2 regions of the Arthrobacter sp. IK3 genome follow, and region 2 is predicted to be linked to the other one. Evidence: riboswitches for the same ligand, from Rfam matches in the RefSeq annotation. Region 2 holds a riboswitch; the other holds the start of a gene.

The links. A riboswitch is a leader RNA that binds a small molecule or an ion and turns the genes downstream of it on or off. The one in region 2 is predicted to bind thiamine pyrophosphate.
Region 1: linked by a shared signal. The riboswitch ahead of ACSLGO_RS00555 (ECF transporter S component) and the one ahead of thiM (hydroxyethylthiazole kinase) in region 2 are both predicted to bind thiamine pyrophosphate.

Annotation. Positions count from the first base shown of each region.
Region 1 is NZ_JBPPSW010000001.1:111,307-126,589, forward strand. Features, by position in the region: gene ACSLGO_RS00530 (Na+/H+ antiporter subunit D) at 1-330, shown strand, start outside; gene ACSLGO_RS00535 (Na+/H+ antiporter subunit E) at 345-926, shown strand; gene ACSLGO_RS00540 (monovalent cation/H+ antiporter complex subunit F) at 923-1,180, shown strand; gene mnhG (monovalent cation/H(+) antiporter subunit G) at 1,183-1,719, shown strand; gene ACSLGO_RS00550 (DUF4235 domain-containing protein) at 1,801-2,064, opposite strand; TPP riboswitch at 2,158-2,298, shown strand; gene ACSLGO_RS00555 (ECF transporter S component) at 2,351-2,950, shown strand; gene ACSLGO_RS00560 (ABC transporter ATP-binding protein) at 2,954-4,465, shown strand; gene ACSLGO_RS00565 (energy-coupling factor transporter transmembrane component T family protein) at 4,462-5,280, shown strand; gene ACSLGO_RS00570 (aminodeoxychorismate lyase) at 5,341-6,216, opposite strand; gene cls (cardiolipin synthase) at 6,298-7,764, shown strand; gene ACSLGO_RS00580 (chorismate-binding protein) at 7,771-9,903, opposite strand; gene ACSLGO_RS00585 (low molecular weight protein-tyrosine-phosphatase) at 9,900-10,409, opposite strand; gene ACSLGO_RS00590 (methyltransferase domain-containing protein) at 10,460-11,263, opposite strand; gene ACSLGO_RS00595 (flavodoxin family protein) at 11,435-11,881, shown strand; gene dnaK (molecular chaperone DnaK) at 12,073-13,959, shown strand; gene ACSLGO_RS00605 (nucleotide exchange factor GrpE) at 13,962-14,573, shown strand; gene ACSLGO_RS00610 (DnaJ C-terminal domain-containing protein) at 14,672-15,283, shown strand, end outside.
Region 2 is NZ_JBPPSW010000004.1:211,782-227,064, reverse strand. Features, by position in the region: gene kdpB (potassium-transporting ATPase subunit KdpB) at 1-533, shown strand, start outside; gene ACSLGO_RS07420 (potassium-transporting ATPase subunit C) at 550-1,158, shown strand; gene ACSLGO_RS07415 (ATP-binding protein) at 1,162-3,663, shown strand; gene ACSLGO_RS07410 (response regulator) at 3,660-4,334, shown strand; gene ACSLGO_RS07405 (MarR family winged helix-turn-helix transcriptional regulator) at 4,471-4,962, shown strand; TPP riboswitch at 5,007-5,096, shown strand; gene thiM (hydroxyethylthiazole kinase) at 5,088-5,897, shown strand; gene thiE (thiamine phosphate synthase) at 5,894-6,583, shown strand; gene ACSLGO_RS07390 (bifunctional hydroxymethylpyrimidine kinase/phosphomethylpyrimidine kinase) at 6,571-8,127, shown strand; gene ACSLGO_RS07385 (DUF6766 family protein) at 8,152-8,823, opposite strand; gene ACSLGO_RS07380 (hypothetical protein) at 8,911-9,327, opposite strand; gene ACSLGO_RS07375 (trimeric intracellular cation channel family protein) at 9,389-10,021, opposite strand; gene ACSLGO_RS07370 (amidohydrolase) at 10,044-11,270, opposite strand; gene ACSLGO_RS07365 (hypothetical protein) at 11,284-12,024, opposite strand; gene ACSLGO_RS07360 (DUF5058 family protein) at 12,055-12,807, opposite strand; gene ACSLGO_RS07355 (Lrp/AsnC family transcriptional regulator) at 12,950-13,972, shown strand; gene ACSLGO_RS07350 (prolyl oligopeptidase family serine peptidase) at 14,026-15,283, shown strand, end outside.

The DNA of each region.
Region 1 (15,283 bases), on a different contig from region 2:
ATGGCGAGGGTCTGGAACCGCGCGTTCTGGCGTACTCCGGAAGACGCGGTCCATCCGGACCCGATCCTGCTGGCCACCACCACGGACGGCAGCGTTGTGCGGGACTCCGGCAACGTGAGCGGGAACAACAGCGGACGCTTCGGCGGCCGCTCCACGGTGGACCTGCTGCCCAAGACCATGGTTTACCCCACGGTGGGACTGGTAGCACTGGGCGTCTCCCTCACCATACTGGCCGGACCGCTGTTCTCACTGAGCGACGACGCCGCCCAGGACCTGCTGGACCGCACGCCGTACATTGAGGCCGTGCTCGGCGAAGGGAGCGCACCGTGACCAAAAAGGCACTCATGCGCAAGCACCCGCGCATTCCGCTGCTCAAGGAACTGCCGCTGATCATTTGGCTGGTGCTGCTCTGGGGAGCCCTCTGGCAGGATTTCAGCCTGGGCAACCTGGTGTTCGGCGCCATCATCGCGTTCGTCGTCACGAACATCTTCTACCTGCCTCCGGTTGACCTCTCCGGGAGGTTCAACATCTTCTATGCCGCGGGCTTCGGCATCCGGTTCCTCTGGAAACTGGTGGTCGCCAGCGTCCACGTGCTCTGGCTGGCCACCGTCCAGGGACCACGGATCAAGAATGCGGTTGTCGCGGTGAAGCTGCGCAGCCACTCGGACCTGCTGGTGACGGCCACCGGCCACGCGCTCTCGCTGATCCCGGGCTCCCTGGTGGTGGAGGTGGACCGTTCCACGTCCACCCTGTACCTGCACTGCCTGGGTGTGGACACGCAGGAGGCAGCCGAAAAGGTCCGCAGCGACGTGCGGGCCACGGAATCCTGGCTGATCCGCGTGATGGGTACCAAGGAGGAGCTCGCGCTTGTCCGGGCGGAGCAGAAGGACCTCAGGGAACTGCGCGAAAGGGAGGTCAGCCGATGACTGTTGCCGTCATCATCGTGTCCATCATGCTGGCCGTTTCTGCCGCCGGTGCCATCTTCCGCATTGTCCGCGGACCATCCATCCTTGACCGCGTGCTTGCCGCAGACGTCCTCCTGGCGATTGTGGGCGGCGCCCTGGTGGTGGACATGGTAGTGCACCGGCATCTGGACTACATGGCCCTGCTGATCGCGATCTCGCTGATCGGCTTCATCGGCTCTGTGACGGTTGCCCGCTTCGTGACGGACCGGAGGTAGCCATGAACGAGACTGTGATTGACGTTATTGTGGCGGCCCTCCTGCTGGGCGGTGCCACCATGTCCCTCGCCGCGGCGATTGGCTTGACCCGCTTCCCTGACCTGATGAGCCGGATGCACGCCGCTTCCAAGCCGCAGGTGCTTGGCCTGCTGCTCTTCCTGCTGGCCATGGCCGTCGAGTTCCGCAGCTGGGTCCTGCTGCCGGTCCTGGCGCTGTGCTGGATCTTCATGCTGCTCACCGCGCCGGTGTCCGCCCACATGGTTGGCCGGGCCGGGTACCGCACCAAGCACCTGCGTCCCGAGCTGCTGACCATCGATGAACTGGACGACGTCGTTGAGCGTGCCCAGCAGCTGATGTTCGAGGCTTCCGAGGAACAGGCCGCCGGGAGCACGGACGCGGATCCGAAGGTGGATGACGATCCAGGCCAGGAACCGGACGGCAGCTACTACACCGGTGAACTCAGCGATGAGGAACTGGCCCGGACCCGTGCCGAAGCCGAAACCGGGAAGCTGCCGCCGGGGCGCAGCCGCGAAGGCTGACCCCCCCTCCATCGAGATGACAGAAACTGCCCGTATGAACGCTCATACGGGCAGTTTCTGTGATCTCGATGGAGGGGGAGGCTAAACGACCTCGGGAGTGCGGTTGTAACGGGCGATGGCGCGCTGCGTGCCGCGGTTGGTCAGCACCCGGATAGCCTGGCTTACCGCGCCGGAAACCAGCGCGAAGATGACGGCCGAGCGCAGGCTCGCTTCCAGTGCACCGTCCTTATCCTTGGGCGGCTCGTTGCCCGTGGCCTTGGTCCAGATGAAGTCCAGGATCTTTGCCGAGGCCAGTCCGGCGCCCACGCTGACACCGGTACCCAGCAGTTTCAGGATCAGGTTCATAAGTGCTCCTTGGTCTAGTGCGTTGGTGTTTCCCCCTACGCTACCTGCCGCGCCCGGATTACACGCGTCACTGCGTGTACAGTGGACCACGCATACACACGACAGGGGAGCGCCGCTTCCCGGCTCCGGAGCATTCCGGACGCCGGTTTTCGGGCGCTGAGAGTGCGGACCAAGCCGCAGACCCTCGAACCTGCTCCGGTTAGTACCGGCGAAGGGAGTCGAGATCTCAGGGGTGCACCGCCGCCGGCGGTTTTCCCTCCCCTCCTGATTCCAGGAGGAACATTCAATGCAGCAAACCCAAACAGTCCAGCCCGTACGCTCTTCGTGGCGGGTGGTGGACATCGTCGTAGCATCCGTACTGGGCGTGGCCATCGGGGTAGTTTTCTGGGCCTGGTCACTGGCCTACGGCGGAGTCGCCGCCGCGTTCGTGGCCTTCCCGCCGCTGGGCGGGCTCTACACCGGCGGCTGGCTGATCGCCGGTGTCCTGGGCGCCCTGATCATCCGCAAGCCCGGAGCCGCGCTGTACTGCGAAGTCCTCGCTGCCGCCGTCTCCGGCGTGCTGGGAACCCAGTTTGGCCTTTCCGTCCTGCTCTCCGGAGCCATCCAGGGCCTGGGCGCCGAACTTGTGTTCCTGCTCTTCCTGTACCGGAAATTCACCCTTCCCGTGGCGCTGCTCGCAGGCCTCGGTTCCGGCCTGTTCCTCGGAGTGAGCGAATCAATCCTGTACATGCCGGAATGGGCCTTCCAGTGGCAGGTGCTGTACACCGTCTTCGCGATGGTTTCCGGGCTGCTGCTGGCAGGGCTGCTGTCCTGGCTGGCGGTGCGGGCACTGGCGAAGACCGGGGTGCTCTCGGCCTTCGCGTCCGGACGCACGGCGGACGTGTAGGCGATGTCCGCAGCCAATCCCGTGGCAGTTGCTGCCCGGCACTGGGGATGGCGGCACGCCGGGCGCAAAGCCCAGGCGGTTGCCGGTGTTTCCTTTGACATTAGCCCGGGGGAGCGGGTGCTTCTCCTGGGGGCCTCCGGAGCAGGCAAGTCGACGCTGCTGCATGCCCTGGCCGGAGTCCTGGGGGAGGACACCGGCGGAACAGAAACAGGAACGCTGCGGCTGGACGGGGCGCACCCCCAGGCCGCCAGGGGGCGCGCGGGACTGCTGCTGCAGGATCCCGACTCGCAGATCGTGCTGTCCCGGGTGGGCGACGAGGTGGCTTTCGGTGCCGAGAATCTCGGCGTTCCCCGCGCCGAGATCTGGGAACGGGTGCACGCGGCGCTGGACGACGTCGGACTCCGGGTGCCGCTCGGACATCCAACTGCCGCCCTTTCCGGCGGCCAGAAGCAGCGCCTGGCACTGGCATCCATCCTTGCCATGGCCCCGGGACTGCTGCTGCTGGACGAGCCGACCGCCAACCTGGATCCGGACGGCGTGCTGGAAATCCGGGACTCGGTGGAACGCGTCCTGGACCGGACCGGTGCCACGCTGATTGTGGTGGAACACCGCGTAGCCGCGTGGGCGCAGCTGGTGGACCGGGTGATAGTGCTCGACGCCGGCGGGGGACTGCTGGCGGACGGCCCGCCCCAGGAGGTCCTCACCGCTGAGCGAACGCGTTCCCGGCTGGCGGAAGCCGGTGTCTGGCTGCCCGGCGCAGCGGTGGACGTGCCTCCGCCGCTGCCTGCCCTGCGGTCCGCCGAGGACCTGCTGACCGCCGACGGTCTCGAGGTTGCCCGAACGCCGCGCGGCCCAGCTGTGCTCACCGGCGTCGACCTAACCCTCAAGGCCGGGGACGCACTGGGAATCACCGGGCCCAACGGTGCCGGGAAGTCCACGCTGGCGCTGACACTGGGCGGACTGCTGCGTCCCCGCGGCGGACAGCTCAGTGCTTCACCGGCGCTGGCCAGGGAAGCGGGCAGTACCCCGTCCAAATGGAAGTCGGCCCAGCTGGTAACCCGGATAGGAACCGTGTTCCAGGAACCTGAGCACCAGTTCCTCACCGGCTCGGTCCGGGACGAGCTGGCTTTTGGGCCGCTCCGTGCCGGCCGCAGCGAATCCGAAGTCCGGGACACTGTGGAAGAACTGGCGCACCGGCTGAAGCTGTCCGGGCTGCTCCAGGCAAACCCGTTCACGCTCTCCGGCGGGGAAAAACGCAGGCTCTCCGTGGCCACCATGCTCGCCACCTCGCCGGACATCCTGCTCCTGGACGAGCCCACCTTCGGCCAGGACGCCAACACCTGGCGGGAGCTGGTCTCGCTGCTCGCGCGGCAGCGCCGGGACGCGGGCTGCGCCGTCGTCTCGGTGACGCACGACCGCGAGTTCACTGAGGCGCTGGGAGGGCGCATCCTCCAGGTGCAGGAGGGCTGTGCCCGCCTGCAGCCGGCCGGACCCGCAGCCGGAGCGGCAGCATGAGCGCCCAGGCCGTGCGGCCGGCCGCCGCAGGAACACTTCCCGGCACGCAGCGTTCCCGGATCAGCGCCGCGAATCCGCTCTCCACCCTCGGCGCCGCCGTCGCAGTCACTGTTGTCGTGCTGCTGACGGTGGACTGGGTCAGCGCCACCGTGGTGCTGGCAGGGGAGCTGGCACTGCTCCCGCTGCTCCGGATCAACCCGTGGACGCTGACAAAACGGATCTGGCCGCTGCTCATCGCCGCGGCCGTGGGTGCGTACGGGACAGCCCTGCTGGCGGAGAAAACCGGAGACGTGCTGCTGGATGCCGGGCCCCTGCTGTTCACCACGGACTCGGTGGGCGCCGGCATCGCCATTGGGCTGCGCGGCCTGGCAATAGCGCTGCCCGGCATTTTCCTCCTGGTCACCGTGGACGCGACGGACCTGGCAGACGCGCTGGCTCAGCGGCTCCGGTTGCCGTCCCGGTTTGTTCTCGGGGCGCTGGCCGCGATGCGGCTGGTGGGACTGCTCGTCGAGGAATGGCGCACGCTTGGGCTGGCGAGGCATGCGCGCGGGGCCGACGCCGCCGCGTCGCCGCTGGGACGGTTCCGCAATTTCCTGGGCCAGGGGCTTGCCCTGCTGATCCAGGCAATTCGGCGCGCCACGCGGCTGGCCGTTGCCATGGAGGCCCGCGGCTTCGGCAGCAGCGAACGGACGTGGGCGCGTTCGTCCACGTTCAGCCGGATTGACCTGTGGGTCCTTGCCTACGGCGTCGGGCTGGCGGCGGCAGCGGTGTGGGCCGCCGCGGCGGCCGGGACGTTCAACTTCATCCTGTCCTGAAACGCGGACGGGCGCAGCCGCCATGGCTGCGCCCGTGCGGATTCCGGCTGGTGGCCGGGGCTACAGGACGGTTTCCACCAGGGCTGCCAGCTCATCGGTGAGCTCACGGGAAACCGGTACCGGGCTGCCGTCGATCGACTTCACGGGTGCGAGCAGGCGGATGCTTGAAATCAGCCACACGCCGTCGGCCTGCATCAGGTGGGTGGGCTCCAGCGGACCGTAGCCGAGCTGCCAGCCTTCCTTCTCTGCCGCTGCGAACAGGGCGCTCTGCGTGGTACCGGGCAGGATTCCGCTTTCAAGCTCCGGGGTAAGCAGCGTCTTGACTCCGTCCTCCACCACGGCCAGCACCACGGTGGAAGTGGGGCCTTCCAGGACCTTTCCGTCGGATGACGTGAAGATGACGTCGTCGGCGCCGTGCTGTTTTGCGAACCTGAGCGCAGCCATGTTCACCGCGTAGGACAGCGTCTTGGAACCCAGCAGCAGCCACGGAGCGCGCTCTGCCAGGGAGGAGTCGTAGCCGCGGTCCAGCAGGAGCACGTCCAGGCCTTCCTCCCGCTGGCGGCCGGTGGATTCGGGCACGGGGGATGCCGCCACCCATGCTGTCGGTGAGCCGGCGCCCTCGGGTCCTCGGGTCAGCATCAGCTTCACGACGGCGGGCGCATTCCCGTGTACGCGGGCAAACTCGGCCAGCGCCGTCGCGATGGCCGGTTCCCAGACCTGCGGCGCGGGGAAGTCCAGCTGCAGCGCAGCCGCGGAGGAGGCCATCCGCTCCAGGTGCATGCCCACCTTCCGGGCATGCCCGTCCACGGCCAGCATCGACTCGAAGACTCCATCACCGCGGGTGGCCCCGAGGTCCGTTGCCATCAGCTGCGGCTTGGACGCATCCGCGATGCGGCCGGCGGGATATGCGGGGTCCAGGAAAACCAAAACAGTCATGCAGCAAGCCTAGTGGCCGCGGAGCCCCATTCCGGGCGCTAGGCTGAAGGGAAGGTTGGGTGGTCGGAGGGAAAAGCGCACGTGTGGTGGACGGTTACTGCTCCAAATTGGCTGGCGACGAGCCTGACAATCCTGGACTTCGCAATCCGGATCATTGCCCTGGGCATTGTGCCCGGAAACCGGCGCCCCACCACGGCCATGGCCTGGCTGCTGGCGATCTTCTTCCTTCCGGTGCCCGGAATTATCCTGTTCGCCCTCTTTGGCAACCACCGCCTCTCCGAGCAGCGGGTTGAGCGCCAGACACAGATCAACAAAAGGGTCCGTGAGAACACACGCGAGCTGGAAGCCGAGTCTTCCTCCTACTCCGGACCGGAGTGGGTGCTCTCAGCCGTGGAACTCAACCGGCGGCTGGGCTCACTGCCCAGCCTTGACGGCAACAAGGTGGAGCTCCAGCGCGACTACGAGGAATCCATCCGGCAGATGACCGACGCCGTCCGCGGTGCCACCAAGTACGTGCACGTCGAGTTCTACATCATGAGCTACGACGCCGTCACCCGGGAATTCTTCACCGCGCTGCGCGATGCCGCCGAACGCGGCGTAACCGTGCGCCTGCTGTTCGACCACATTGGCACGCTGCGCGTGAAGGGCTACCGGCAGCTGCTCAGGGAACTCAAGAGCAGCCGGATCCAGTGGCATCCCATGCTGCCCATCCAGCCGCTCCGGGGCCACTGGCGGCGCCCGGACCTGCGCAACCACCGCAAGATCCTCGTTGTGGACGGCGTACTGGGTTTCACCGGTTCGCAGAACCTGGTGGAGCCCGGCTACCGCAAACCCGGCAACCACAAGATGGGCCGCAAGTGGGTGGAGCTCATGAGCCGGCTCGAGGGCCCCGTGGTGGATGAAATCAACGTGGTGTTCGCCACCGACTGGAACATGGAGACGGACGAGAACCTCGAACAGGAACTGAGCCTCTACGAGTGGACCTCCAAGCCGGGTGAAGTCACCTGCCAGGTGGTCCCCTCCGGCCCCGGTTTCACGACCGAGAACAACCTGCGCCTGTTTACCTCGCTGCTGTACTCCGCCTCCGAACGCATCTCGATCACCAGCCCCTACTTCGTCCCCGATGATTCACTGCTCTACGCCATTACGACGGCGGCACAGCGCGGAGTGCAGGTAGAGCTTTTCGTCTCCGAACGCGGTGACCAGTTCCTGGTGGACCATGCCCAGCGTTCGTACTACGAGGCGCTGATGGAAGCCGGAATCCGGATCTGGCAGTACCCGGCCCCGCTGGTGCTGCACGCCAAGCACTTCACCGTGGACAACGACGTCGCTGTCCTGGGTTCCTCCAACATGGACATGCGCTCTTTCTCCCTGAACCTGGAGGTTTCCATGATGATGTTCGGCGGGGACATCGTGGAAAAGATGCGCCAGATCGAGGACACGTACCGGAGCCTGTCGAAGGAGCTCATCCTCGACGAGTGGCGCAACCGCCCCGTGTGGCAGCGCTACGTGGACAACGTGGCACGCCTGACCGCCACGCTGCAGTAGGTCCGCTTACCCGGGCGGAACCACTGAGCCCAGCGCACTGAGCACGCCCCTGGACTTGGTCCGGACTTCCTCCCATTCAGCTTCCGGGTCGGACCCGGACGTTACAGCCCCGCCCACGCCTAGGCGCAGCGAGGTACCCCCTGCACCGTCCGGATGCAGCTCGAGTGTGCGGATCACCACCGAGAGGTCCGCGGCGCCGGTCAGCGAGAAATAGCCAAGCACCCCGGAATAGAACCCCCGGGGAGCGGCCTCCAGGCGGTCCAGGATCTCCATGGTGCTGACCTTGGGTGCGCCCGTCATTGAACCGGCGGGAAACGCGGCGGCCACGGCTTCTGCCCGGCTGGCTCCGGGGGCGAGCTGTGCGTCGATAGTGCTGACCAGCTGGTGGACCGTGGCGTAGCTTTCCACCACGCACAGCCTGGGAACCGCAACGGTGCCCGGGATGGCCAGCCGGGAAAGGTCATTGCGCATCAGGTCGACGATCATGATGTTCTCCGCGCGGTCCTTGACGCTTTCCAGGAGGTCCCGGCGGAGTGCGGCGTCCTCGGCCTCGGTGGCACCGCGCGGCCGGGTGCCTTTGATGGGCTCGGCTCGCAGGTTCCCGCCGGCGCTGATCCGCAGGAAACGTTCCGGGGAGGTGCCCAGCAGGGCGGTGCCGTTGACGTGCAGCAGCGAGGCGAAGGGTGCCGGGCTCCGGCGCCGCATCAGGCCATAGAGTTCCCTCATGTGCCGGGGCGGTACGGGAGCCGGCAGGGTAGCCTCCAGTGCCGTGGTCAGGCAGATCTCGTAGCTGTTGCCTTCCCGGATTTCGTCCTGGGCCCGGCGGACCTTGGCCAGGTAGCCTGCGCGGCTGTCGCGGAAGGTGAAGGCCGGACCTCCGGGTTGGGTGTCCGGCAGGGTGTCGGCGGGTGTGCCGGTACCCTTTCCTGCACTGTTCCGTGCGCGGCCCACGGCGTCCAGGGCCTCCTCGAACCAGCGTGCAGCCGGATCCCGTGCAGCGGAGGCCTCCTGGCCGGACGCCGCCCCGGGCTCTTCCAGGTCGGGATCGTGCAGCCACAGCATATGGACCTGGGACAGTGCATGGTCCAGCACTACGGCGCGGGCCGCGAAGATGAGTGCGGCATCCGCTTCGGGACCCGGCTGGCGGCCTGGTGTAGCACCTGTTTCCCGTTTCAGCCCATAGCCCAGCGCGCCCACCCAGCCAAGGGCAAACGGACAGGGATACGACGCCGGGACCTCCACCGGTGGCCTGCCCCACTCATGATCAAGCCAGCGGAAGAACGGGCCGGGGATGTTCACGGTCACCGGGCCCCAGGCCACCCGGGTGTTCCCGGACGCATGGACGGCATGGCGGCCCAGCGCCCCGCCGTCGTCCGCCATGATGCTGAACCGGCTGCGCTCCGGCGGGCTGCCGCCCGCACCGGCCGAACCGGCGTCGGAACTGTCCAGCCACACAGCGTTGGAGCTGTTGCCGAACAGTGCACCGAAAAGCGCCTGCGGATCCGGTGCACCCGCTAACGTGCGGATGGAGACTGCCGGTCCCGGCTGGGGAAGGCCAAGGCCGGGAGCGGGAAGCGGCAGGGAGTCCAGTGCGCGCAGGACATACCGGTGGAGGGGGAAGCCGGCGGCACCGCTGGCGAGTACAACGTCCGCGTCCTCAACAACCTGGTCGGCGGCAGCCCAGCGGGCTTCCTGCCGGGCCCAGCGGTCCCAGTGCGGCGCGTACGTTTCACCGTCGCGGGCCAGGGCGCGTTCCCTGCGGAGCTCCTCGGGCGCCTCTACCCACACCACGGCATCGAGCAGGGCTCGGGCGGCGCGGTGTCCGGCACCGACACCTTCGAAAATGACGATCTCCGCCGGTTCGGTCCGCCGCGGCTCGTCATAGTGCCCGGCTTCCCAGTCCCAGGCCTGCCAGCTTGCTTCCCGGCCCAGGGCAAGCGGGGCCAGCACTTCGCGCCGGTAGTACTCCATGCCGTCCTGCAGGCCGTCCCAGCCCGGATATACGTCTTCCAAATGGAACACGGCAACCGAACGGTGCGCCCGCAGTGCGGCAGCCAGCTCCAGCGCAAGGCTGGTCTTGCCGGCCCCGGAGAATCCGTCGACGCCGATCAGCAGCGGGCGCCCGGCGGCAGCAGTCATCTGCTGCCGTCCGCCAGCGCAGCGCGGACGTACTCCACCACGCCCGGCACCGCAGCCTCAATCAGGGCATACGAAGAATCGAAGTCGGACATGTCCCCGTACCAGGGGTCCGCTATGCCCTGTGCGCTCGCCGGCAGGTCCGCGGCAGCCGGATCAAAGCTGCGGAGCATGCGGATCTTGTTCTGGTCCTTGGCCGGAGCCTCGGCCCGCAGGTGGCTCAGGTGTCCGTGGTCCAGGGCGAGGATCAGATCCCGGGAACCGTACCAGTCCGCCTCGAAGGCGCGGGCCCGGAAACCGTCCAGGACGGACTCACTGTAACCGTGCTGACGCAGTTCGGCCGCAGTCCGCGGGTCCATAGGGCGTCCCGCCTCCCACCCCGTCACACCAGCGGAGTCGACTTCCGTCCGGGACCCAAGTCCGGCTTCGGCCAGGGCACGTTCAATGCTGAACTGGGCCATGGGCGAGCGGCAGATATTGCCGGTGCACACGGTGATGATTCGGTACATGCTTCCAGCCTACCCAGCACCGGATGCCGCGCTGCGTCAGTGCAGGTCCGTCATGCCCGGGCCAGCAGCTCCCCGTTCGGCATCAGGAACCAGCCGTCCGGCGAATCCGCCCAGCGCTTCCAGCCGGCGGCGATCCTGGCCAGGTCCTCCCCGGTGGCAAGGCCGCGTTCCAGGGCCTGTTCGGCGTAGGCGGAGTGGAGCACCCGGTCAGCCCATGCACCCGCGTGCCAGCGGCGGCGTTCTTCGGTTGCGTACAGCCAGTTCGACGACGACGGCTCAAGTTCGGTGAATCCCGCCTCGAGCGCCCAGGCCACGAGGCGGCGGCCGGCATCCGGCTCGGCGCGGTTGCCGCGGGCGATCTGCTGGTAGGTTTCCATCCACTCCTGCAGCTCGGGGACTTCCGGGTACCAGCTCATGGCCCGGTAGTCGGCGTCGCGCACTGCTACCAGGCCGCCGGGACGCGTGACGCGGCGCATCTCGTGCAGGGCCGCTACCGGGTCCGTGAGGTGCTGGAGAACCTGGTGGGCGTGGACCACATCGAACGTGTCATCCGGGAAATCGAGGTCGTAGACGTTTCCCGGCTGGAATTCAACGTTGTCCGCGCCCCGCTCGGTGGCCAGCGCGCGGGCCTGGACCAGCACGTCCTCCGAACGGTCCAGCCCGGTGACCAGCCCCGGTGCCGTCAGCGCTGCGAGGTCCACGGTGATGCTGCCGGGGCCGCAGCCTACGTCGAGGACCCGTAGGCCGGGCTGCAGGTGCGGGAGGAGGTAGGCAGCGGAATCGGCGGCGCTTCGGGTGGCGTGCGCGCTCACAACGCTGCGGTGGTGTCCATGCGAGTACGTGTCCTGGGCCATAGCAGGACGATACGCGGACCCGGCCCCGAAAACCCGCCGCAGCCGGGGAACAGGTCATGCTGTGTCATATCGTGCGGAGTTCCCCTGTCCGGTGCGCGGATAGCAGCTACCCCTTGTGCGCCCCGTGGACGCGGTGCCTTCATAGAACAGGGGGCCCGGAAAGGAACCCGGATGAAGGCCGTTGTGCTCTACGACTCTGCCTACGGAAATACCCGACGCATCGCCGAAGCGATCGCCGGTTCCCTCCGGGACGTAGACGCTGAAGCGATGCAGGTGCCGGGGTTCCGTCCGGAAACGCTTCAGGAGGGCGACCTGCTGGTGGTGGGCAGCCCGATCAACGGCTGGCGGCCCACGCCGATTGTCATGGCGGCCCTGGAGGCGCTGGGTCCGGACCAGCTCAACGGGGTGCGGGCGGCCGCCTTCGACACCCGGGTTCGGCTGTTCATCCACGGTGACGCCGCCGGGAAGCTTTCCGAGGAACTTCGCCGCCGCGGTGCGGAGATCGTTTCGGCGCCCCAGCCCTTTTACGTGAAGGGAACGGAAGGTCCGCTCCTCTCCGGAGAGGTTGAGAAGGCCCAGTTCTGGGGGCGTTCCCTGCTTCACGCGATCGGGGATTGACGGCGATGGATCCACGGCCGGAGGGTTGAGTGGATGTCGCTCAAGTTTGTTGACAAATGTACACCCCGGAGTAAAGTTGAGTGCAGAACGCTCAATATGCGCTACGGGTGGCGCACTGGACGCACCGGCTGGTTTGCCTGCCGGAGGCGCCCGGCAGCGGCCATCGATTTCCAAGGAAAGAGGAAGCAAATATGTCACGTGCAGTAGGTATCGACCTCGGAACCACCAACTCCGTTGTCTCCGTCCTGGAAGGCGGCGAGCCCACCGTTATCGCCAACGCTGAAGGCGGGCGGACCACCCCGTCGGTTGTTGCTTTCGCCAAGTCCGGTGAAGTCCTGGTCGGCGAGATCGCCAAGCGCCAGGCGGTCAACAACATCGACCGCACCATTTCCTCGGTCAAGCGCCACATGGGCACCGACTGGAGCGTGGACATTGACGGCAAGAAGTACACCGCCCAGGAAATCTCCGCCCGCATCCTGCAGAAGCTGAAGGCCGACGCCGAGGCGTACCTGGGCGAGAAGGTCACCGACGCCGTCGTGACCGTCCCCGCATACTTCAACGACGCCGAGCGCCAGGCCACGAAGGAAGCCGGCGAAATCGCCGGGCTGAACGTCCTGCGCATCGTCAACGAGCCCACCGCAGCAGCACTCGCCTACGGCCTGGACAAGGGCAAGGAAGACGAACTCATCCTGGTCTTCGACCTCGGCGGCGGTACCTTCGACGTCTCCCTGCTGGAAGTTGGCAAGGATGAAGATGACTTCTCCACCATCCAGGTGCGCGCCACCGCCGGTGACAACCGCCTCGGCGGCGACGACTGGGACCAGCGCATTGTTGATTACCTGCTGAGCCAGGCCAAGGCCAAGGGTGCAGACCTGTCCAAGGACAAGATCGCCCTCCAGCGCCTGAAGGAAGCAGCGGAGCAGGCCAAGAAGGAACTCTCCTCGGCGACCTCCACCAACATCTCCCTGCAGTACCTCTCGGTGACCCCCGAAGGTCCCGTCCACCTGGACGAGCACCTCTCCCGCGCCAAGTTCCAGGACCTGACCAAGGACCTGCTGGACCGCACCAAGAAGCCGTTCAACGACGTCATTGCCGAAGCCGGCATCAAGGTCTCGGACATCGACCACATCATCCTGGTCGGCGGCTCCACCCGTATGCCCGCCGTTTCCGAGCTGGTCAAGGAACTGGCCGGCGGCCAGGAGCCGAACAAGGGCGTGAACCCGGATGAGGTTGTGGCCGTTGGCGCAGCCCTGCAGGCCGGTGTCCTGAAGGGTGAGCGCAAGGACGTACTGCTGATCGACGTCACCCCGCTTTCCCTGGGTATTGAGACCAAGGGCGGCGTGATGACCAAGCTGATCGAGCGCAACACGGCCATCCCGACCAAGCGCAGCGAGACGTTCACCACGGCCGATGACAACCAGCCCTCGGTGGCCATCCAGGTCTTCCAGGGCGAGCGCGAGTTCACCCGGGACAACAAGCCGCTGGGCACCTTCGAGCTGACCGGCATCGCGCCGGCCCCGCGCGGCGTGCCGCAGGTCGAAGTCACCTTCGACATCGATGCCAACGGCATTGTCCACGTGTCCGCAAAGGACAAGGGCACGGGCGCTGAGCAGTCCATGACCATCACCGGCGGTTCCTCCCTTTCCAAGGAAGACATCGACCGCATGGTCCGCGAAGCCGAAGAGCACGCTGCCGAGGACAAGAAGCGCCGCGAGGCCGCAGACGTCCGCAACTCTGCCGAGCAGCTGGCCTACTCGGTGGACAAGCTCCTCACCGACAATGACGACAAGCTCCCCGAGGACGTCAAGTCCGAGGTCAAGGGTGATGTCGATGCGCTGAAGAAGGCACTGGAAGGCACGGACAACGACGACGAGGTGAAGACCGCGTTCGAGAAGCTCCAGGCCTCCCAGACCAAGCTCGGCGAGGCGATCTACTCGCAGGCCCAGGCAGCCGGCGAGCCGGGTGCAGGCGCCGGGGCTGAGGGTGGTTCCGCAGCGGGTGAAGGCGCAGGCGGTTCGGCTGCAGGCGATGAAGACATCGTGGATGCCGAAGTAGTCGACGACGAAGAAAAGAAGTAGCCATGGCTGCTGAGGACGCGAACGGAAACCAGACCCCGGGCAACGAACCCGAGGAAAACCTGGACCCCCAGTCACAGCAGGCAGGATCCGCGGGCGAGCAGCCCGCCGCGGAGGGCGGCGCCGAGGGCGATGCCCTGTCCCAGGCGGAGGAAATCCTGAACAGTGCCGGTGCCGAAGCGCCCGCAGCTGCCGGAACCCCGGAAGCCGCGGAACTGCGCAGTGACCTGCTGAGGCTGCAGGCCGAGTACGTGAACTACCGCCGCCGCGTGGAGCGGGACCGCGACGTCGCCCGGGAAATGGCAGTGGTGGGAATGCTCAATTCCCTGCTGCCGGTCCTGGACGACATCGAGGCTGCCCGCAAGCACGGCGACCTGGCGGAGGGGCCTTTCGCTTCGATCTCCGTGAAGCTGGAAAACACGCTCAAGGGCTACGGCCTGAGCCGAATCGATGAGACCGGAGTGGAGTTCGACCCGAACGTCCATGAAGCGCTGATCCAGCAGCAGAGCCCGGACGTCACCTTCGACACCGTTACGCAGATCCTGCGCACCGGCTATAAGGCGAACGAGCGGGTGCTGCGCGCGGCACAGGTGATTGTCTCCGTTCCGGAGCAGTAGCACTTTGCGCCAGGGGCCGCCGAAAGGCGGTCCCTGGCGGCTCCGTACCGGAGCAGGCCTAAGCGTTGTTTATGCAAGACACAGGAAGGGGACACCAATTGGCTAGCCAGGATTGGGTCGACAAGGATTTCTACAAGATTCTGGGTGTTCCCAAGGACGCTTCCGACGCCGACATCAAGAAGTCGTACCGGAAGCTCGCCCGCAAGTACCACCCGGACCAGAACCAGAATGATCCGTCCGCGGAGAAGATGTTCAAGGATGTTTCCGAGGCCTACTCGGTGCTTTCCGACGCCGAGGAACGCCAGCAGTATGACGCCATCCGGGCCATGGGCAGCGGTGCCCGGTTCTCCGCAGGCGGCGGAGGCGGACCCGCCGGCGGCGGCGCCGGATTCGAGGACATCTTCGGCGGACTGTTCAACCAGTCCTCCGGGCGCTCACGCCGCACCACGTACAGCACCGGCGGAAGCAACATCCCGCCGGAGTTCGCCGACTTGTTTGGAGGCGGCGGTTTCGGCGGCGGAGGCTTTGGATCAGCGCCGCCCCAGAAGGGTGCGGACCGCACGGCCAGCACCACCATCTCCTTCGCCGGCTCCATCAACGGAACCGTCATTGGACTGCGTGAACCCAGCGGCGAAGTGGTAGAAGTCCGTGTACCCGCCGGCGTCAAGGACGGCCAGCGCATCCGGGTCCGGGGCAAGGGGATGCCGGGA
Region 2 (15,283 bases):
AGCAGGAAGGCGGGCGGCTCGTCGCGATGACCGGCGACGGCACGAATGATGCGCCTGCCCTCGCCCAGGCGGACGTGGGGGTCGCCATGAACACGGGAACCTCCGCTGCCAAGGAAGCCGGCAACATGGTGGACCTGGATTCGGACCCCACGAAGCTGATCGACATTGTCCGGATCGGCAAACAGCTGCTCATCACCCGCGGTGCGCTGACCACGTTCTCCATCGCCAACGACGTCACCAAGTACTTTGCGATCATCCCGGCCATGTTCATGGGGCTTTTCCCCGGGCTGGCGCTCCTGAACATCATGGGGCTGCACTCGCCCGCCTCGGCGATCCTCTCCGCGGTGATCTTCAACGCCGTCGTCATCCTGGCCCTGATTCCGCTGGCGCTGCGCGGCGTGAAGTACCGCGCGGCGGGCGCCGCCGGTGTCCTCAGCCGGAACCTGCTCGTTTTTGGTGTTGGCGGAGTGGTGGCCCCGTTCCTCGGCATCAAGCTGATTGACCTTGCCGTTTCCCTGCTTCCCGGTTTCTAGCACCCAAGGATTTTCCATGACCACGTTCCGTTCCACCGCCCGGCAGATCGCCGTCGCCGCCAAGGCCCTGGCGCTGTTCACACTGCTGCTGGGCATCGCCTATCCGCTGCTCGCCACCGCCGCTGCCCAGACGGCCGCCGGCCACCTGGCCAACGGCTCACCCGTCTCCGCAGCGGGGGGCGCCGGCGGGAATGCCGCCGGTTCAGCCCTGCTCGGCCAGTCCTTCACGGACAGTTCCGGTGCTGCCCTGCCGCAGTGGTTCCAGTCCCGCCCCGGAACGTACGACGGCGCTGCCTCCGGCGGCAGCAACCTTGGCCCGTCCAGCACCGAACTGGCGGCGGCTCTCGAGGACCGCCGGCAGGCTGTGGCCGCGCTCGAATCGGTCCCGCCTGAAGACGTCCCGGCCGACGCGCTCACCGCCTCGGCATCCGGACTGGATCCGCACATCAGCCCGGAATACGCGTACCTCCAGGCGGCGCGGGTGGCACGGGTCCGGGAGCTGCCCGAACCCGCCGTCCGGGCCCTCGTGGATGCGGCGGTGCAGGGCCGGATTGCAGGCTTCCTCGGCGAACCGACCGTAAACGTGTTGGAACTGAACATGGCCCTTCAGGAGCTGGACACTTAAGGAATGACACGAGGAGAACTCCGGGTGTTCCTGGGCGCTGCCCCGGGCGTCGGGAAAACCTACACCATGGCCGAGGAAGGCCACCGCCTGCGCAGCGAGGGCCGGGACGTGGTGATGGCCGTGGTGGAAGCCCACGGCCGGGCCGCGACGGCCGCGGCAGTGCAGGGCCTGGAACACGTGCCCCGGCGCCGGCTGGATCACCGCGGCCTGGTCCTGGAGGAACTGGACCTCCCCGCGGTCCTCGCCCGGCACCCGGAGTATGCGCTGGTGGACGAACTGGCGCACACCAACGCCCCGGGCCTGGAGCACGCCAAACGGTGGCAGGACGTCCAGGCACTGCTCGACGCCGGAATCAATGTGCTCTCCACCGTGAACATCCAGCACATCGAGTCCCTCAACGACGTGGTGGAAGGCATCACCGGCACCATCCAGCGCGAAACCGTACCGGACGGCGTGCTCCGTTCAGCGGACCAGATTGAACTGGTGGACATCGCCCCGGAACTGCTGCGCGGCCGTCTGGCCGAGGGGATCATTTACCCGGCCGCCCGGGTGGATGCGGCGCTGTCCAACTACTTCCGCGTCGGCAACCTGACCGCCCTGCGTGAGCTGGCACTGCTCTGGCTCGCGGATGAGGTGGACAGCGCCCTGAACCGGTACCGGACGCAGAAGGGAATCCGCAGCAAGTGGGAGGCCCGCGAGCGCGTAGTGGTGGCGCTCACCGGAGGCCCTGAGGGGCAGACCCTGCTGCGCCGCGGTGCCCGCATCGCTGCACGTTCAGCGGGCGGCGAACTGCTGGCCGTGCACGTCACCAACCCGGACGGACTGCGTGGAAGCCATCCTGGCGAGCTGGCCGTACAACGGGCCCTGGTGGAGAAACTCGGCGGTACCTTCCACCAGGTGGTGGGAGCGGATGTTCCCGGTTCCCTGGTGGATTTTGCCCGCTCCGCGAACGCCACTCAGCTGGTTATTGGCGTCAGCCGCCGTGCGAGGCTGAAGGCCCTGTTCGGCGGACCCGGCATTGGCGCCACCGTGATCCGGCTGTCCGGGGACATCGACGTGCACATCGTGAACCACGGCGCCGCCGGAGGCAGCCGCGGGCTGCCCCGGCTGGGCGGGGCGCTGAGTGCCCGACGGCGGCTGGCCGGGTTCGCCCTCGCCCTCGCCGGGGGCCCGCTGCTCACCTGGCTCCTGGTGGGGGTGAGCACTCCTGAATCCGTCACCAGCGATGTACTGTCCTACCAGCTGCTGGTGATCCTGGTGGCGCTGGCCGGCGGGATCTGGCCGGCGCTCTTCGCGGCCCTGCTCTCCGGAGTGACGCTGGACTACTTCTTCATCCAGCCGCTGCACACCGTGACGGTCTCCGAACCGCTGCACCTGTTCGCCCTGGTGCTCTACTCCGCCAACGCCATGCTGGTCAGTTTTGTGGTGGACCGCGCGGCCCGGCGCTCGCGTGCCGCCCGCCGGGCCGCGTCGGAATCGGATCTGCTTGCCTCCGTGGCCGGCAACGTGCTGCGCGGCGAAGATGCGGTGGAAGCCCTGGTGGGCCGGGTCCGCGAAGCGTTCAACCTGGACGCTGCCCGGCTGCGGACCGGGGACACGGACCTGGCTGTCTCCGGGTCCCCGCGCGGCAGCGCCGCGCACCGGGTTGAGGTGGACGAAGCGGTCCTCGAGCTCTTCGGCAGCGTTCCCGGGCCGGCGGATCTGCGTCTGCTGGAAGTGATCACCGCACAGCTGGGTGCGGCGCTGGATTACCGGGAACTGTCAGAGCGGGCCGAGGGCATGGGACCGCTCGCCGCCGCGGACCGGGTCCGAACCGCCCTCCTCGCCGCCGTCGGGCATGACTTGCGCCGTCCGCTGACTGCGGCAACCGCAGCCGTGACCAGCCTGCGGGCCGAGGACGTGAACTGGAGCGAGGCGGACCGCCAGGAGCTCCTCGCCACCGCGGAGGAATCCCTGGCCACCCTTTCCGAACTGGTGACCAGCCTCCTGGACGTGAGCCGGCTCCAGGCCGGGGTCCTGGCCGTCTCCCTGGCCCCGCTGGAGACTGCCGACGCGGTTCTTCCCGCACTGGAGGAACTGCGGCTGGGCCCGGGACAGGTGCAGCTGGACCTGCCGCCCGGGCTCCCTCCGGTGCTGGGCGATGCGGTGCTGCTGCAGCGGGTGCTGGTGAACGTGCTGGCGAACGCCGTGCGGTTCTCCCCGCCGCAGGAAAAGGTGCTGCTGGCGGCGAGCGAGTTCGGCGGCAAAGTGGAAGTGCGCGTCATAGACTGCGGGCCAGGGATTTCCCCGGAGCGTGGGGATGAAATGTTCGTTCCCTTCCAGCGGCTTGGGGACACCGATAACCAGACCGGGCTGGGCCTGGGGCTGGCAGTGGCAAAAGGATTCATGGAAGGCATGGGCGGGACCCTGGAAATGGAAACGACCCCCGGCGGCGGACTCACCATGGTGCTGGGCCTGCCCGCGGTCCCCGCGGCCGCGCCGGCAGAAAGCGCGGAGCTGCGGTGAGGATCCTGCTGGCGGACGACGACGTCCAGATACTCCGTGCCCTCAAAATCACCCTGTCCGCGTACGGATACGAGGTGGTCTCGGCGTCCGACGGCGCAGCGGCGGTGCGCCGGGCGGTGGACTGTCATCCGGACCTGATGGTCCTGGACCTCGGGATGCCCGGGCTCAGCGGCATGGAAGTCATCGAAGCCGTGCGCGGCTGGAGCACCATGCCCATCCTGGTGATCTCCGGCCGGTCCGACTCCGCGGAGAAGGTGCGGGCACTGGATCTGGGGGCGGACGACTACGTCACCAAACCCTTCTCTGCCGAGGAACTCCTGGCCCGGATCCGTGCCCTGAAGCGCCGCACCGGCGCTGCCCAGGACAGCCCTGCGGTGACGTTCGGCGACGTCACCGTGGACCTGGCTGCGCGCCGGGTGTCCCGGCTCAGCGACGGCACCGCCATCCGACTCACCCCCACTGAATGGCATCTGCTGGCGGCATTGCTGCGCAGTCCCGGCCATCTGCTCACCCAGGCCCAGCTCCTCAACGATGTTTGGGGACCGGGCACCAGCGATTCGGGCTACCTGCGCCTGTACATGGCCCAGCTGCGCCGGAAGCTAGAACCGGATCCCTCGCATCCGGTCCACTTCCTGACCGAGCACGGCATGGGGTACCGGTTCCAGCCCTAGATGCCGAGGACTCTCCGGCGCGGGGACAAACGGCACCGTGCCGCCTGCGCCCGCCCAAATCCGGGTAAGCCGACACACAGATCATTTGTCCCGTAGAACATCTACTCCTCCGCATTGCAGGGCTAGGATGTTCTGCATGACAATCGGCGGCACCTCCAGCCCGGACGTCCGGCCAGGAAGCCTGGGCTGGGACCTCGGCATGGTCGCGGGCGGCTATCAGTCCAGAATGGAAGCTGCCCTGGGCGGTTTCGCCGGCGGGCTGCGCGGCTTCCTGGTCCTGTCCACGGTCGCCTACTGTGATCCGCCCAATCAACAGGCACTCGGCGCCCACCTGGGCATCGACAGGACGGTCCTGACCTACCTGATCGATGCGCTGGCAGAGGCTGGCGAAGTTGAACGGATTCCGGATCCGGCTGACCGGCGGGCCCGAAAAGTGGTGGCCACCCCGGCAGGGCTCGCCAGACTGGCAGCCTGTGAAGAACGCATTGCCGCAGAGGAAGCGGCGCTGCTCTCCGGGCTCGTAGCCGAAGACGCAGACCTGTTCCGCGCCCTGCTCCACCGTCTCGCGGGGCAGGCCCACCAACCGGCGTCGGGCCTGAATCCCTGCGCGGCCATGGACCACGCCTAACCAGTCCCAACTGGCCATTTGGCCGCAGACTTCGTAGAGTCGGCTGCAGTGACACGGGGTGCCGCAAGGCTGAGATGAGACCCGTCGAACCTGATCTAGTTAGAACTAGCGAAGGGATGTCGCCGATGACTATTGGCCTGACACCATTTTCTGTATCCACCCTCCTTTCCCGCGTGCGCAGCGAACCGCCGCTGGTGCAGTGCCTGACCAATGCCGTGGTCACCAACTTCACCGCCAACGTGCTGCTCGCCCTTGGCGCGGCACCGGCCATGACGGACATTCCAGGTGAAGCGGGGCCGTTCGCGCGGATCGCTTCCGGAGTGCTGGTCAATCTGGGTACCCCGCACGCCGAGCAGCGCACAGCCATGCTGGAGGCCGCCTTGGCAGCGAACGACGCCGGCACTCCCTGGGTCCTGGACCCGGTGGCAGTGGGCAGCCTCCCGGTCCGCACCGCCCTGGCCGCCGAACTGCTGGCGCTGCGGCCCACCGCCGTGCGTGCCAACGCGTCCGAGATCATGGCCCTGGCCGGTCTGGGTGCCGGCGGGCGCGGGGTGGACGCCACGGACAACCCCGAAGATGCCCTCCCCGCCGCCGACCTACTGGCCGCCAAGTACGGCTGCGTGGTGGCGGTCTCCGGTCCCACGGACGTGATTACCGACGGCGAATCCACCCTGCGGATCAGGAACGGAGATGTACTGCTGACCAAGGTGACCGGAGGGGGCTGCGCCCTGGGCGCGGTGACGGCCGCGTTCCTGTCCGCGGCGGAGGACGGCGAAGGACTCACCGCCGCCGCGGCGGCTACGGCCGTGTACACCATTGCCGCCCAGCAGGCCGCGGCGGGCGCGGCCGGGCCCGGTTCCTTTGCGCCGGCCTTCTTGGACGCCCTGGCCGGTCTTTCGGACGAACAGATCACCACGATGCTGGTGAGCGCATGAGCGCCGAGGCGCAGTCCGGGCTGACCCGCCGGCCCCGCGCCCTGGCACGGAACACCGGCATTTACCTGGTCACGGACACCACGCAGTGCGGGGACCGGGGCGTTGCCGCGGTAGCGGCCGCTGCCGTGGCCGGCGGTGTGCGGACGGTCCAGGTGCGGGAGAAACATGCCTCGGCGGCAGACTTCTACGCGCTGGTCCTGGCCGTGGCGGACGCCGTCGGGAACCGCGCCCTGGTGCTGGTGGATGACCGGGTGGATCTATACCTCGCGGCCCGGGCCGCCGGTGCCCGGGTGCACGGCGTCCACGTGGGCCAAAGCGACCTTCCCGTCTCATCCGTTCGCTCCCTGGTGGGCCCGGACGCCGTCGTGGGCCTCACCGCCAATACGCCCACCCACCTGGATGCCGTGCGTGCACTGGCTCCGGGAACCGTGGACTACCTTGGCGCCGGGGTCATCCATCCCACCAGCACTAAACCGGACCATCCCGCACCGCTCGGCGTGGACGGGTTCCGCGCCTTCGCTTCAGCCGCTCCCGTGCCCACCGTGGCGATCGGTGGGATCGGGCTGTCCGACCTCCGTGGCCTGCGCGCCGCCGGCGCCTCCGGTGCCGCCGTCGTATCCGCCATCTGCACTGCCGCCGATCCGCGGCGCAGCGCCGAAGAACTGGTGGCAGCATGGGAGGGGTAAGCGTCCGGGACGTTCCGCGGATCCTGAGCATCGCCGGAACCGATCCAACCGGCGGAGCCGGAATCCAGGCCGACCTGAAGTCCATCGCTGCCAACGGCGGGTACGGGATGGCAGTCGTCACCGCTCTCGTTGCGCAGAACACCCACGGCGTCCGTTCAGTGCACACCCCTCCTGCGGCGTTCCTGCGTGAACAGCTGGACGCGGTGAGCGACGACGTCGTTCTTGACGCCGTGAAAATCGGCATGCTGGGCATCGCCGGGGTCGCCCAAACGGTGGGCGCCTGGCTGGCCGACGTCCGGCCCCCTGCCGTGGTGCTGGATCCGGTGATGGTGGCCAGCAGCGGTGACCGGCTGCTCAGCCGCGACGCCGAAGACGCTTTGCGCGGGCTGCTGCACGGTGTTGACCTGGTAACCCCGAACCTTCCAGAACTAGCTGCGCTGCTCGGGGAAGAACCCGCGCGGGGGTGGGAACAGGCGCTGGACCAGGGACGCCGCCTCGCTGGTGCGTATGACACGGCCGTGCTGGTCAAGGGCGGGCACCTCGCCGGAGCCGCGGCACCGGATGCTCTGGTGATGCCCGACGGCGGCGGCTTCACTGTCTGTGAGTTCAGTTCAGTGCGGGTGGAGACCAAGAACACCCACGGCACCGGCTGTTCGCTCTCCTCCGCAGTAGCCACGCTGTTTGCGCGGACCGGCAGCTGGGTGGCGGCGCTGGGGGCCGCCAAGGCCTGGCTCCAGGAAGCCCTGGAAACCGCGGACCTGCTGGAGGTGGGGACCGGGCACGGACCGGTGAACCACTTCGCCGGGCTCTGGCGGCGCGGCCTTGCCCCGCTGCCCGTCTCCTCCGGCACCGGTGTTCCTCCCGCCGGGGACCGTACTGCGGAGCTTTGGTCCCGGACCGCGGGCGTCCGGAAGGAAATCGCCGCCCTGGACTTCGTCCGCGGCCTCGGCGACGGGACCCTGGATTCGGCAGTTTTTGGCAGATATCTCGCCCAGGACGCGATATATCTGCGGGGATATGCCCGTGCCCTGGCACGGGCCAGCGAACTCGCACCGACGCTCCAGGAACAGCTGTTCTGGGCCGAAAGCGCCCGCGGGGCACTGGAAGCTGAACTTGAACTGCACCGGAACTGGCTGCATGCCAATGCCGGACACGGCGGTGTCCCCGGCCCCCGGGACGTTCCTGCGGATCCCGCCGAGGGCCTTGCCCCCGGACCGGTGACCCGCGGCTACCTGGACCACCTGCTGGGAACCAACCGGCACCGGGATGACCGGCTGGAGTACGCGCGGCTGGTGGGCGCGGTGCTCCCCTGTTTTTGGGTTTATGCCGACGCCGGTGCGGAACTCGCCGCCGGGAACCACGCCTCGCATCCGTACCGCGAGTGGCTGGACACCTATGCCGATCCGGCCTTTGCCGCGGCCACTGTCCGTGCCGTCGGCATCCTGGAGGGTGTGCTCGCCGGGAATGAGAACCAGCGGCGGGCGGCCGAGGAAGCGTTCGCCCAGTCAGTGCAGTGGGAGCACGACTTCTTCGCGGCCGGCTAGGATTCCTGCCGCTTGGTGCCTTCGTCAGCCCTCGACGTCGGTTTCAGTATGCGCGGCACCCACCGGCTTCGATTCCGGAGAACCACGCTGCCGCAGATACACCGCGAGGATGACCATCGAGGCGACAGCGAGGAACTCGGACTGCCAATTCTGCAGGGTCCGGCCCCAGAACTCCGGCGACAGGACGTATTCGCCCCATGTTCCCGGATCCTGCAGGTTGGCAAGCTGCTGCTCCGCAAAGGCGCTGAACCCGGCAATTGATTGGGCCAACCAGGACAGCAGGAAAATCGTGCCCATGACGAGGGCCAGGGAGTTTGAGTACACCAGCGTCCGCCAGCCTCCTGCGCGGGCCCAGGAGGGCGAAGCAGCGGTGGCATGCTGTCCGAGCAGCTGGTCCTTATCAGTTTCCAGTCCTCGCCTCCCGACCTTCTTGGACTCAGGCGAGCCCTTCTGCACGAACCAGACCGATGCGACGATGAGCAGGAGGAACTGGAGGAACTCGGACTGCCAGTTCTCGGCGACGTCCACGGCGAAGCTGGACGTCGCCAGGTACTGCCAGATGCTGACCTTCTCCAGCCCGGCAGCAGTCTGCTGCTCGTTGAAAAGGGCTACGCCTGCGGCTGCCTGTCCTGCCAGGGAAAGCAGGAACAGGGCGAAGAAGACGAGGAAGAGGCCATTGTCCCGGAGCGTCTTCATCGAGCAAGCACCCCCAGCGTGATCATGTAGGCAAGTCCAACACTGATGAAGGACAGGCACAGAACGAATGCCCAGCGTGCGCGCAAGTCAATCTCCTTCCACCCTGCAGCTGTACGGGCGGTCTCCCCGGGCCGTGCATCCAGCGGCCATCACTTTCCAGTTGGAGCTGGACAGCGTGAGGAACACCGTCTCCGAGCCGAACTCCACCTGCGCGTTCCGGCCGAAAGCCTGCGCGGAAAGAGGCTCGCCGGGGTCCTGCAGCGAGACCGCCCGGAGCCCGTCGGCACAAGCTTGGTCTCCCCCGTTTTCAGACTGCTGGACACCCTCGAGTGTCGCCGGGGCCAGCATTCCGCATGCACGGCCGTAGTCGCCGTTTTCCAGGGCGGCGTAGAAGGACTCTGCTGTTTCCTCCGCACCGTCCGGCGCTGGACCACTGCCGCCGCAGGCTGTAACCGCCAACAGCAAACCCGCCATATTCAGCGCCAGCCCCAGGGAACGCAACACGACTCCTCCCGTCTTAGGACACCTGCAGGTCTCCTAAGTTAGTCCAAGTCCCCCAGCAGTATCACGGCTGCGCGTTTCGGCCGGCTTCCGTCCGGCCGGCCAGCGGAATCCGCCACCCGTAGCGCAGGGAGAGGATGCGCAGCGTGAACACCAGCGCCGCGACGGCAATGCCCAGGACAGGGCCGAACACGCCGAGGGCCGTGAACAGCGATACCAGCCCGGCGCCCAGCAGGGCCGGAATGGCGTAGACGCCGCGCGGGTTGAAGACCTGCGGCACTTCATTCGCCACCACGTCACGCAGCAGCCCGCCGCCCACCGCAGTGGTGACCCCCAGCAGCGCGGCAGACACCGGGTTCAGCCCGGCCTGGTGCGCGGTCAGCGTACCGGTGACGCAGAACAGGGCCAGCCCCGCGGCGTCGAACACCAGGAGGGTACGCCGGTACCTCTGCACCCCCAGGGCGTGGGTGAACACCAGGATGGCAGCAAGGAGCGGAGGCAGCAGGTAGACCGGTTTCGAGAATGCCAGCGGCACGCCCTGGTTGATGATCAGGTCCCGTATCACCCCGCCTCCCAGCCCCACGAAGGAACCGAGCATCAGGGAGCCCACAATGTCGAAGTTCCGCCTCGCCGCGAGGAGGGAACCGGAGACGGCGAAGAAGAAGATTCCTGCCAGGTCAAGGATCAGGAGTGTCACGGCTGCCCTCCCCGATAAGCGGCTAGCGCCGTTCCAGCCGGGACAGGATGGCCGCCACTGCGGCTTCTACGGCCGTGGAAAGGGTCGGTTCCAGGACGGGGGCGAAGTAGGGCGAGTGGTTCATGGGAACCTTTTCCCTTTCCAGCGTTTCGGCGCTGTGTCCGCCGAAGAACCAGTAGACCGAGGGAACACCAATTGCCTGGGCGAGGTGGCCAAAGTCCTCCGATCCCATCAGCGGGGCCACCTCGGTCACGCGTTCATCTCCCAGTGCTTCCCGCATGGCCTCCATGACCCCGGCTGTTTCCTGCGGGTCGTTGTAGTTCAGGGGAAAGGTGTAGAGCTCTTCGATCTCCGGTTCCGGTGCCGCGGACGCCGCGGCCTCGGCGGAAATGATGCGGCGCAGGGCATCCAGGACGTGGGTGCGGACGCCGTCGTCGAACGTGCGGATGTTGAGGGTGAACTCCGCTCGGTCCGGAATGATGTTCTCTTTCAAGCCGGCATGGAAGGTCCCCACGGTGACGACGGCGGCACGCCGGGGGTCCAGCTCCCGCGAGACGATCGTCTGGATGCGGGTGATGAGGTGCGCCCCCAGCACAATCGGGTCTACCGAGTCCTGGGGCTGTGAGCCGTGGGACTGGCGTCCGTGGAGCGTGACCTTCCAGGAGTCTGCCTGGGTCATGGCGTTCCCCGAGGCGTACTGGATGGTTCCGGCGAGACCGGGCATCACGTGCTGTCCAAGCACGACCCCCGGCCGAGGGGCTTTGTCCCACAGCCCGTCCTGCACCATGGCTGCCGCGCCGGCTGCGGTTTCCTCCCCGGGCTGGAACAGGAGCACCACGGTGCCTGCCCAGGCATCCCGGCTCCGTGCCAGCAGCTTTGCGGTGGTGAGGAGCGCAGTGACATGGGTGTCGTGGCCGCAGCCGTGCATCACGGGAACCTCGGTTCCGTCCTCCAGCCTCCCCGTAGCAGTGCTGGCATACGGCAGGCCGGTGTCCTCCCGGATGGGCAGGGCATCGGTGTCGGCCCGGAACGCGACCACCGGGCCTTCCCCGTTGGCCAGCACACCGACCACCCCGGTGCCTCCGCAGCGGAAGCTGCGAATGTCCAGGGCTGCGAGGCGCTCTGCGATGAGGGCTGCCGTGCCGTGCTCCTGCATGGACAGCTCCGGAGCGGCATGCAGGGTCCGGTAAAGCTCGTGCATCTCCGAGGTGTCCTCTGGCGTGAGGGCGGGGTGCGTGGGGTTCGGCATGGGTTCCTCTCGTTCAGCTCCGCCCGGGGGCGGCGGGTGCACTGCGGGGTGCGCGTTTGCGGGTAAACCAGGCGATCAGGATAGTCCCGATTACCGAGATGGCGGTGGAGATCATGGCAAGACCGGGAACCAGGGGCAGAAGTATGTACTGCACGGCAAGGACCACGCCCAGCGCCGCAAGGGTGGGGCGGAGTGCCTTCATGGACACGATGGCCTGGACAATGACGGCCCCCATCACCGCGGGCAGGACGTAGACCCGGGCCAGGGCGGTGAGTTCCGCGGGAATGACGCTGACCAGCCAGGTGCCGAGCAGGCCCACAAAAACCAGCAGGGACAACAGGTGCACTGCGGCCGCTCCGCAGATCGCCATCACGGCGGCGAGGTCTCCGCGCTTTGAGCCGGGGAGGGCGCCGACGCTGGTCTGGGCGACCAGGGCCGAGGGCAGCAGCTTGTTGGAGATGTTGCCGATCATAAAGGCCTGGTACATCGCCGCAGGTCCCAGGATGGGGTAGTAGGTCAGCGGCTCCACAAGCCAGATGACGAAGAACGTTGCGGCAACGGCGCCGAACGCTGTCCAGAGCTGGGCGGAAGTTACCCCGAGGTTGCCGAAGAGGACCAGGTACACCGGCCCACCCACCGAGATGAGCAGGCCGGCGATCATGGTGAGCCGGCCCCACCGTGACGTTGTTCGGTCAAACCTGTCCAGTTCGACTGCGGCAGAGCGCCCGGTTTGGGCGGTTCCTGTTTCCAGCATGATGGTTCTCCTTAGGTCCGGGGAGCTCATTTAGGCGGGTCCGAGGCCGGCTGTGTGGGCGGTGTAGGCCGCCAGCAGTCCGGCAACGATGGCAATGCCCAGGCCCCACTCGCGCAGCCATGGCCGGTGCAGGATCCGTGCCAGCAGCAGGCAGGCACCCATGGCGGCGGCTGCCGCCAGCAGGGTCAGGGCGTGCGCGGTGCTCTTGGGCGCTTCGGCCAGCCCCAGGGAGATAAACGCGGCAAGCAGGGCCGACGCCGGCACAATGGTCATGACCAGCGGGTTCACCGTGGCAAGGCGGTGTCCGCCGCGCTTAAGCAGCGGGGTAAAGACCAGCGTGGCGAGCATCCACATTGCCCCGCCCAGGCTCATGGCAAAGAACGCGATGGCGAAGACCTGCTGGGTGTAGGTATCCCCGCCCAGTTCGGCCCCGACAGTGGCTGCGGCGACATTCGCGGCTCCGGTTTCATACGCTGCTGAACCGATCAGGCCAATCCGCACCAGGACTGCCGGCGTTCCGAACAGTGCCAGCAGGGCGATGGCCACCAGGACGACGGCCAGCGAGGGCCCGATCGCTGCCACGGCTCCGGAGCGGAAGGAGATCCGCAGCTCGTCCGGCGTCATTCCCACCGCAGGCGCCACCCGCCGCGCCGCACGCATGTAGATGAGTGACTGGACCACGACGACGCCGAAGACACCCAGCGCGCAGATCCACAGGACAGGCGTGTTGGCTAGGGCCAGGACATCGGTGGAACTTCCGTTCAGGGGAAGAACGCTGTGCATCGGAATTCCTTTCGCTCGGCCCGGCGGGAAACCGCCGGTGCCCGGTACTGCGATAGGAGCAATTGTTGGGTTTACTTCGCCGTATCGATGAAAACTTCTGAAATATTGCACAAAGATCCGATAAACATGAGAAAACGGACACATGAACCGCCAACTGGACGAGGATGACCTGCTGCTCATCAATGCCCTGCAAATCGGTCCGCGCATGCCGTGGACGGCCATTGGTGCAGTCCTCGACCGGCACCCGACGTCCCTGGCCCTGCGGTGGGAAAAACTGGTGGCCACCGGTGCCGCCTGGATCACCTCCCACCCCGTGGGCGACCCGGAACAGATGTCCCTCTCATTCCACGACGTGCAGTGCGATCCGGCCCAAAGACGCTCCGTGGTACAGGCGCTGGCGGCCCTGCCGGACGTGTTCAGCATTGACGAATGCCACCGGAACCGGGACATGATGCTCACAGTCATCACCCCCACCCCTGCGTGGCTGGCGGAGTCGGTGTATCCGCTCTTCGACCGGATCCCCGGGCTGACCCGCTACGAAACGTCCTTCTGCACCCAGCTGCACCACGGTGCCGACTCCTGGCAGCTCGGTGCGCTGAATGCCGTCCAGCGAAAGAAGCTCAGCCAGCTGGCCGAGAACCAGACCGCCTACCGGGGCCCGCTTCCACCCGCATACGGGGAAATCCTTCAGGTCCTGTCCCGGAACGGACGCGCCTCGGCCGCAGACATCGCAGCCGAAACCGGACTGCATCCCGCCACCGCCAGGCGGCAGCTGCAGAAAGTACTCGGCAGCGGATCACTCGCCCTGCGCTGCGAAGTTGCCCACGGACTGGCGGGGTTCCCCATCATTTGCCAGTGGTTCGCCCGTCTTCCTGCGGCAGAACACTCCCGGACGGCGTCCGCACTCGCAGACTCCGGGACGCTGAGGCTGTGCGCCTCAACTACCGGACCCACGAACTTCACCTTCATGATGTGGCTGCGCAGTGCGGCGGACATCATGAACACCGAGCGATCCCTCGGGGAACGGTTCCCGGCCCTTGAGATCACCGAAAGCGTGGTCGTGGCAACCGTGGCCAAACGGGTGGGGTGGATCCTGAACCGGAACGGGACGGCCGCCGGGAACCTCACTGTGCCCGGAGAAGCCTGGAAACACGGAGCCTGCTGAGCGGTGTGGTGCAGCGCACAGGCCAATGTCTCCGGGCACCCTAGGATTGGCTCATGACTTCAGCGAGCGCAGAAATTCCGCAGGACACCGAGGACGAATTCCTATGGCTGGAAGACATCTACGGAGACAGGCAGCTGGACTGGGTCCGGGCGCAGAACGCCGAAACCGAGGCACTGCTCTCCGCCACCGGCTTTGAACAGACCGAAGAGCGGCTGCTCGAAGTCCTGGATTCAACGGACAGGATCCCCATGGTGGTCAAGCGCGGGGACTGGTACTACAACTTCTGGCGGGATGCGGAGCACCCCAAGGGCCTCTGGCGCCGCACCACGTGGCAGGGCTACACGGACTCCGCCACCGAGTGGGAAGTCCTGTTGGATGTTGACGCCCTGGCTGCTGCCGAAGGCACCGAGTGGGTCTGGGGCGGCGCCCGGTTCCTCCGGCCGGCGGACGGCACCTCCTACCGGCGCGCCCTGGTAATCCTCTCCCCCGACGGCGGGGATGCTGCCCGCTACCGGGAGTACGACGTCGAGGACCGCGCCTTTGTGCCCGGAGGTTTCGACCTGCCCGTCGCCAAGACCCAGGTCTCCTGGGCCGGGCCGGACACCCTGTACGTGGCCACGGACTTCGGGCCGGGGAGCATGACTACGTCTTCCTATCCCCGGACCGTCCGGACGCTGCACCGGGGGGAGGATCCGGACTCCGCCGAACTCTACTTCGAAGTCCCCGAGGACCACATGATGGGCTACGTCCACCATGACCAGACTCCGGGCTTCGAACGGGACGTTGCCGTGGACATCATCGACTTCTACGACAGCGTCACCCATCTGCGGCAGGACGCGGGATGGAGGCGGATCGAGGTGCCGCTGGACGTGAACGTGGATTTGCACCGGCAGTGGCTGGTGCTGCGCCCGCGCACCGACTGGCTGGTGGGCGGCACCCTGCACAAAGCCGGTTCGCTGCTGGCGGCAGAGCTGACCGCTTTCCTGGCCGGAGACCGGAACCTGCGCACCCTGTTCACCCCGGAACCGGCTGTTTCCCTGCAGTCCTGGAGCTGGACCCGGGACTATCTGCTGCTGAACCTGCTCCGTGACGTCTCCTCCGAGATCCAGGTGCTGGACCCTGCCGCGGACTGGCGTGCCACGGAGCTTGATGCCTGCCCGCCGCTGCACACCGTGGACGCGTACGCCGTGGACGATGAGGATGAAGCAGCCGGAAACGACTACTGGCTGGTGAGCACCGGTTTCACCACGCCGTCTACGCTTTCCCGCGGCACCCTTGGCAAACCGGGCAAAACTGCTGAACCGGTCAAAA